2 regions of the Streptomyces shaanxiensis genome follow, and region 1 is predicted to be linked to the other one. Evidence: riboswitches for the same ligand, from Rfam matches in the RefSeq annotation. Region 1 holds a riboswitch; the other holds the start of a gene.
What was found. A riboswitch is a leader RNA that binds a small molecule or an ion and turns the genes downstream of it on or off. The one in region 1 is predicted to bind ZMP and ZTP.
Positions count from the first base shown of each region.

Region 2: it holds a riboswitch for ZMP and ZTP, as region 1 does, so the genes downstream of both, ABD932_RS35510 (bifunctional 5,10-methylenetetrahydrofolate dehydrogenase/5,10-methenyltetrahydrofolate cyclohydrolase) here and ABD932_RS24945 (glycine hydroxymethyltransferase) in region 1, are expected to answer to the same signal.

Region 1 is NZ_BAAAZY010000012.1:425,420-429,385, forward strand. Features, by position in the region: gene ABD932_RS24930 (AraC family transcriptional regulator) at 1-84, opposite strand, end outside; gene ABD932_RS24935 (alpha/beta fold hydrolase) at 246-1,118, shown strand; gene rocD (ornithine--oxo-acid transaminase) at 1,168-2,382, opposite strand; ZMP/ZTP riboswitch at 2,545-2,647, shown strand; gene ABD932_RS24945 (glycine hydroxymethyltransferase) at 2,679-3,966, shown strand, end outside.
Region 2 is NZ_BAAAZY010000024.1:249,276-253,241, reverse strand. Features, by position in the region: gene ABD932_RS35520 (RNA polymerase sigma factor) at 59-592, shown strand; gene ABD932_RS35515 (CU044_5270 family protein) at 585-1,574, shown strand; gene ABD932_RS35510 (bifunctional 5,10-methylenetetrahydrofolate dehydrogenase/5,10-methenyltetrahydrofolate cyclohydrolase) at 1,575-2,423, opposite strand; ZMP/ZTP riboswitch at 2,446-2,529, opposite strand; gene ABD932_RS35505 (alanine--tRNA ligase-related protein) at 2,837-3,966, shown strand, end outside.

The DNA of each region.
Region 1 (3,966 bases):
GACCAGTGCGTGCAACTCCTCGACATCACTGCCCCGAAACAGCAGCCCCCGCCCCGCACCGCCGGCTCCACCCATGACGACCATGCCTCTCCGTCACGCGTCCTGTGCGGAACGTACCGCCCCCGGCCCGCCGGCGCCTCGAAATCCGCGTGGCACATCCCTCGGCTATGCGATACGATACGTCTCGTCTCGCATGACGGAAGGTGGCCCGGCAGCCGGCCACCGCGCACCAGAGGGAGACCCCCGTGGAACACTCCATCGACGCGGCACCCGGCATCCGCCTCTGGGCGGAAGACCACGGCGCCCCCGACGCACCCCCACTCCTCCTGATCATGGGCGCCCAGGCCTCCGGGCTCGGCTGGCCGGACGAACTCGTCGGCCTCCTCGCCGCCCACCACCGCGTCATCCGCTACGACCACCGCGACACCGGCCGCTCCACCTGGGCCTACGACGACCAGCCCTACCCCCTCACCACCCTCGCCGACGACGCCCTCGCCGTCCTGGACGGACTCGGCGTCGCACGCGCCCATGTCGTCGGCATGTCGCTGGGCGGCATGCTCACCCAGCTCCTGATCGCCGACCACCCCGACCGCCTGCTGAGCGCGACCCTCATCGGCACGGCCGCCCTCAGCGACACCCCGTACCGCCACCCGGACGGCACCCGCACCCCACCCGAGGACCTCCCCGGCATCGACCCCCGCATCCTGGACCTGTGGTCCCAGCCGTGGACCGACGAGGGGCAGGAGGCGGAACTGAACCGGCGGGTCACCCACTGGCGGCTCCTGTCCGGCGACCAACTCCCCTTCGACGCCGACTACTTCCACTCCCTCGACCGCAAGGTCGTCGCACACACCGGCCACCACAGGCCCGGCGACGCCCACGGCCGCGCCGACCACTCCGGCATGCTCCGCACCGAACAACTCGCCCGGACCACGGTCCCCACCCTCGTCATCTCCGCCCCCGCCGAACCGGTCTTCCCCCTCCCGCACGCCCACCATCTGGCCCAGACCATCCACGGCGCCCATGTCGTCGAGATCCCCGGCATGGGCCACGCACTCCCGCCCGAGATCCACAAGCCCCTCGCCACGGCGATCCTCGACCACACCGCGCCCCGCTGAAGCCGGCACACCGCGCACCACTGAAGCGGTCGGCGGGCGAACGGCCGACTCACCCCCCGAGCACACCCCGCAACTGGGCGAGCCCCCAGTCCAGATCCTCCTTCCCGATCACCAGGGGCGGCGAGATACGGATCGTCGCCCCCTGGGTGTCCTTCACCAGCACGCCCCGCTCCATCAGCTTCTCGGACACCTCCCGCCCGGTGCCGTACGTCCGGGCGATGTCGATCCCCGCCCACAACCCGCGCCCGCGCACCGCCGTGACCCGCCCGGTCCCCGTCAACGCCCCCAGCTCCCGGTGCAGATGCTCGCCCAGCTCCGCCGCCCGCGCCTGGAACTCACCCGTCCGCAGCATCGCGATCACCTCCAGCGCCACCGCACAGGCCAGCGGATTCCCGCCGAAGGTCGACCCATGCTCCCCGGGCCGGAACACCCCGAGCACCGCCGCGCTGGACACCACCGCCGACACCGGCACGATCCCGCCCCCGAGCGCCTTCCCGAGCACATACATGTCCGGCACCACACCCTCGTGCTCGCACGCGAACGTACGACCCGTGCGCCCGAGCCCCGACTGGATCTCGTCCGCCACGAAGAGCACATTCCGCTCCTGCGTCAGCTCCCGCACCGCTGGCAGATAGCCCTCCGGGGGAACCAGGACCCCCGCCTCGCCCTGGATGGGCTCCAGCAACACGGCCACGGTGTTCTCCGTCAACGCCGCCCGCATCGCCGTCAGATCCCCGTACGGCACGATCTCGAAGCCCGGCGTGTACGGGCCGAAGTCCGCCCGTGCCTCCGGGTCGGTGGAGAAGCTGATGATCGTCGTCGTACGGCCGTGGAAGTTGTTCCCCGCGACCACGACCTTCGCCATCTCCGCCGGCACGCCCTTGACCCGGTACCCCCACTTCCGGGCGGTCTTCACCGCCGTCTCCACCGCCTCCGACCCCGTGTTCATCGGCAGCACCGTCTCCATCCCGCACAGCTCGGCGAGCTGCTCGCAGAACGCAGCGAACCGGTCGTGATGAAACGCCCGCGACGTCAGCGTCACCCGCTCCAACTGCGCCTTCGCCGCCTCCACGATCCGCCGGTTGCCGTGCCCGAAGTTGAGCGCCGAATACCCGGCCAGCAGATCCAGATACCGCCGCCCCTCCACATCCGTCATCCAGGCCCCGTCCGCCGTCGCCACCACGACCGGCAACGGGTGATAGGTGTGCGCGCTGTGCGCGTCGGCCGCGGCGATCAGGGATTCGGTCGTGCTCGACGTACTCACGGGGCTCTCCGTTCCGCCACCACGAGGGGCTCGCGCTCCGCCGGACACGAGGCTCGCGGTCACTGTCCATTTCTGGCCGTTCGAGTGTTTTGCGGCCCCTTCCTATCGTTGCTCGCATGGTGGACGCGGGACCATGCTCCGTCGGCGCGCCCGGTAGGCTGATCGACGGGCCGTGACTGGCGCGCTGGGATGGGACCGACCATCGGGGAGCGGCCCACTGGACCCCGTTGTCCAGCACCGAGTGCCGTGCGCCTGGGCCGTACCGTGAACGCTGCACACGACGTCCGGAGGTCCCCATGTCAGCCGAGCCCCTCTCCACCGAGTCCACCGCCTTCCGTGCCGCTCTCGACGTGATCCGCGCCGTCGAGCCGCGCGTGGCCGACGCCATCGGCCAGGAGGTCGCCGACCAGCGCGAGATGCTCAAACTGATCGCCTCCGAGAACTACGCCTCCCCGGCCACCCTCCTCGCGATGGGCAACTGGTTCAGCGACAAGTACGCCGAGGGCACCGTCGGCCGCCGCTTCTACGCCGGCTGTCGCAACGTCGACACCGTCGAGTCCCTCGCCGCCGAGCACGCCAAGGAGCTCTTCGGCGCCCGCCACGCCTACGTCCAGCCGCACTCCGGCATCGACGCCAACCTCGTCGCCTTCTGGGCCGTCCTCGCCGCCCGCGTCGAGGCCCCCGCCCTGGAGAAGGCCGGCGTCCGCCAGGTCAACGACCTCTCCGAGGCCGACTGGGCGGAACTGCGCCGCGCCTTCGGCAACCAGCGCATGCTCGGCATGTCCCTGGACGCCGGCGGCCACCTCACCCACGGCTTCCGCCCGAACATCTCCGGCAAGATGTTCGACCAGCGCTCCTACGGCACCGACCCCGCCACGGGCCTCATCGACTACGAGGCGCTGCGCGCCTCCGCCCGCGAGTTCAAGCCGCTGATCATCGTCGCCGGCTACTCCGCCTACCCCCGTCTCGTGAACTTCCGGATCATGCGTGAGATCGCCGACGAGGTCGGCGCCACGCTCATGGTCGACATGGCCCACTTCGCGGGTCTAGTCGCTGGCAAGGTCCTCACCGGCGACTTCGACCCGGTCCCGCACGCCCAGATCGTCACGACCACCACCCACAAGTCGCTGCGCGGCCCGCGCGGCGGCATGGTCCTGTGCGACGACTCCCTCAAGGACCAGGTCGACCGCGGCTGCCCGATGGTCCTCGGCGGCCCGCTCCCGCACGTCATGGCCGCCAAGGCCGTCGCCCTCGCCGAAGCACGTCAGCCCTCCTTCCGGGACTACGCCCAGCGCATCGTGGACAACTCCCGCGCGCTCGCCGAGGGCCTGATGCGCCGGGGCGCGACCCTCGTGACCGGCGGCACCGACAACCACCTGAACCTCATCGACGTCGCCTCCTCCTACGGCCTCACCGGCCGTCAGGCAGAGGCCGCGCTCCTCGAGTCCGGCATCGTCACCAACCGCAACGCCATCCCCGCCGACCCGAACGGCGCCTGGTACACCTCCGGTATCCGCATCGGCACCCCCGCCCTGACCACCCGTGGCCTGGGCACCGCCGAGATGGACGAGGTCGCCGCCCTCA
Region 2 (3,966 bases), on a different contig from region 1:
CGACAAGAATCACGGAAGCGGGTGTGACGATCCGGCGGGTGCCGGACACGAACGGGACATGAGCAACGACGAGATCTTCGCCGCTGCCTATCGCGAGCACTACTGGGCGGTCAGCCGCTATGTCGCGCGGCGACTGGACGGGCGTACGAGTGAGGTCGAGGAAGTGGTGGCGGAGGTGTTCACCGTCGCCTGGCGGCGCCGGGACGACCTCCCGGCCGCCCCGCTGCCCTGGCTGTACGGCGTGGCACGCAACTGTCTGGCGAACGCGGTACGCGGCTACGGGCGCAGTCGGCGACTGGTCGACCGGCTCGGGAACGACGACACGGCGCACGGCCGGCACATCGAGGCCGGCCCCGGCGCCGAGTCACCCGGTGCCTGGGTGCACGACGCGCTCGCCCGCCTCTCCCCGGCCGACCAGGAGGTGCTGCGGCTGACGGCGTGGGAGGAGCTCGGTGTCGACGAGGTCGCCGTCGTGCTCGGCTGTGGCCGCCGGGCCGCGTCGATGCGGCTGCACCGGGCGCGGCGCCGGCTGAGAGCCGAGATCGACCGCATGAGTCCCACGACCCCGGCAAAGGAACACGGCCATGGCTGACGAACTCGACCTCCTGCGCGGCGCCAACCCGGTGCCGTCCGACGGCCCTCACTTCGGCGACGGGCCGCTCGACCACAACGCCGAACGGCACCTCGACCGGCTGCTGCACGAGCGCCCTTCCGACGCCCGCCGTGGGCCCCGGCTGCTGTGGGGCCTCGCCGCCACCGGCGTGGTCGCCGCGCTCGTGTCGGCGTTGCTGTTCACGGGCCAGACCACCGCGCCCGCCATCGCCGCCCCCCGCCCGCTGGTCGTGCGGGCCGACTCCACCCCCGTGTCCCTGAAGACCCTGGCCGAACGCGCGAGAGCCGACGCGCGGGACGGTGCGCCCGGGCTCCGCAAGGGCACGCACGTGCAGTCGTGGAGCATGGGCATGTCCGAGGACAAGCCGCCGATCACCCTCCCCGAGGAGCGCATCGTCCGCTGGAACGCCGACGACAGCCACACGGAGATCGTCGTGGCGACCGACCCGCGCCATCCGGGCCGGCCCGTCCTCGTCGAGGGGGGCGGCGAGCCGCGGGTCGTCGACGACGGCCACGTCCTCAGCAGGCGGACGTACCCGCCGAGTTGGAGCGACGCCCCGCCCAAGTCGCCGCCCCCGCACGACGCCGTAGAGCTGAGCGCCTATCTGGAAGAGGCGGTGCGTGCCTTCCTGTCGGACCACAGCGAGCCGCTGAGCACGTCCGAACTGCTGGATGCCACGAAGATCCTGCTGGACCACTGGACTCTCGGCGCCCGTGAGTCCGCTGTGCTCGCCGAACTCCTGGCGGACGCCGACGGGCTGCGCCCCGTCGGGCAGGTCAGGGACCGGCTGGGGAGGAGCGGGCAGGCGTACGTCTACGAGACGTCCGGCGCCCGCCACATGCTGATCATGGACCCCTCCGACGGCGCCGTCCTCGGCCTGGAGACGACCTTCACCAAGGCTGAGTCCGAGTACGGCGTCAAGGCCGGCGACGTGATGTCGTACAGCGCCTGGATGCGCTGATCACACCCCGAGCTGCCGGGCGGCGGCGTCCACGGTCTGCTCCAGCAGCGTGGCGATCGTCATCGGACCGACGCCGCCCGGCACCGGCGTGATCAGCGAGGCCCGCTTGACGGCGGAGTCGAAGTCGACGTCGCCGACGTTGCCGGGGCTGTACCCGGCGTCGATCACCACGGCGCCGGGCTTGACGTCCTGCCCCCGGATCAGCCGCGGGCGCCCCACCGCCGCGACGACGATGTCCGCCTCGCGGACGGCCGCCGACAGGTCCGTCGTACGGGAGTGGCAGTACGTCACCGTCGCGTCGCGCGCGAGCAGCAGCATGCCGGCCGGCTTGCCGAGGATCGCGCTGCGGCCGACGACCACGGCACGACGGCCCGCCGGATCGACACCGTACTCGTCGAGCAGCCGCATGATCCCGCCGGGCGTGCAGGACACGAACCCCGGCAGCCCGAAGCTCATCGTGGCGAAGGAGGCGAAGGTGACACCGTCGACGTCCTTCTCCGGCGCGATCGCCTCGAACGCGGCCCGCTCGTCGATGTGCGGGCCCATCGGGTGCTGGAGCAGGATGCCGTGCACACCGGGATCGGCCGACAACTCGCGCAGGGTGCCGACGAGTTGCTCGGTGGTGGTGTCGGCGGGCAGCGGCACATGGCGTGAGGTGATACCGGCCGTGCGGCACCGGTTCCGCTTCATCCGGACGTAGGTGACGGACGCGGGATCCTCGCCGACCAGTACGGTCGCGAGGCAGGGCGCGGTGCCGGTGCGTTCGGTGATGTCGGCCGCCCGCTTGGCGGTCTCCTCGACGATGCGCCGGGCGAGCGCGGTGCCGTCCATGAGTCTGGCCTGGGTCATGATCCACTCCTGGGCTGGGTGTCCGGTTCGCCCAGGCGCACGGCATCGACTCTGCGAGGCCGCTCCCCGGTGGTACTCCACCTCAGCGCCAGTCACGGCCCACGGCCACCATAGCGGAGGCTGTCCGCGGCCACGGAGGCTGCTCAGGCCACGCACGCTGTTCAAGGCTCGGGCCCGGAAAATCCCGGCGACGGCTCGGAGCCCGGCTGTTACCGTCGATTCCATGAAGGTCATCAGGCACACCCGCACCGCAGCCGCGCGAGCGACCAGCTCCCCGGCTGCCCACGCCTGATCCCACTTCTCCCGGCGGCCGGAAACGGACCGCCGGTGTGCGCGACCCTCATCCTCCTCGTCGCACTCTGTTCCGCGGCTCGTTCCGGTCGTCATGCCCCGACGACCCGAAGGAACCCGCGATGAACACCACGCCGACCACCGACCAGATCGTCCGCACCTTCACCGACTTCTTCCGCGAACGGGGCCACGAGCAGGTCACCGGCGGCACCCTCCTGCCGCCGCCCTCCGACCCGGTGCTGTTCACCACCTCGGGCATGCACTTGCTCACTCCCTATCTGGAAGGCCGCCCGCATCCCCTGGGACGGCGCCTGGTCAACGTCCAGCGCTGTCTGCGCACCAGCGACCTCGACGAGGTGGGCGACCCGACCCATCTGACGATGTTCGAGATGCTCGGCTCCTGGTCCTTGGGCGACTACGGCCATTCACAGAGCCTGCGTTGGGGACACGAGCTGCTGCGCGACGGATTCGGTGTCCCGCCGGAGCGGTTGTACGTCACCGTCTTCGGGGGAGACGACCAGGTCGGCCCCGACAGTGAATCGCTGCGCACCTGGCGGGAGTTGGGGCTGCCCGTCGAGCTGACTCGCGAGGAGAACTGGTGGTCCCACGGCCCCGTCGGCCTGTGCGGCCCCGATTCCGAGATCTTCGTCTGGACCGGTGATCCGGGCACGCCACCACAGGGCACCCCCACCACCGACCCCCGGTGGGTCGAGGTGTGGAACCACGTGAACATGCGCTACCGCCGGCTCGGGGACGGCAGTCTCCAGCCCCTCCAACAGCCCGGTGTCGACACGGGTATGGGACTGGAGCGGCTCGTGACGGTGCTGCAGGGCCACAACTCCGTGTACGACAGCGACCTGTTCGAACCCTGGATGAGGGTCCTGCCCTCGCTGTGGCACCTGGACGAGACGTCGCGGCGCCTCGTCTGTGACCACCTGCGGTCCGGCATCGTCGTCATCGGCGAAGGCGTACGGCCCTCCAACACCGGACGCGGCTACGTCCTGCGCAGGCTGATCCGCCGTGCCCTCACCACTCTGTGGCGCGACGACCCCTCGCGCACCCTCTCCGACCTGCCCGAGGAGGTTCTGCGGCACACGCTGGACCACTTCCGCCGGCCCGGCGGAACAGGTCCGGTGCGCGAGGTGCTGCTTGACGAGGAACGGCGGTTCGGCAGGCTGCTGGAGCGGGGGCGCCGGGTGCTCGGCAGGCCGGAGTTCGACGGCCCGTTGAGCGACGAGGACTACCGCTACCT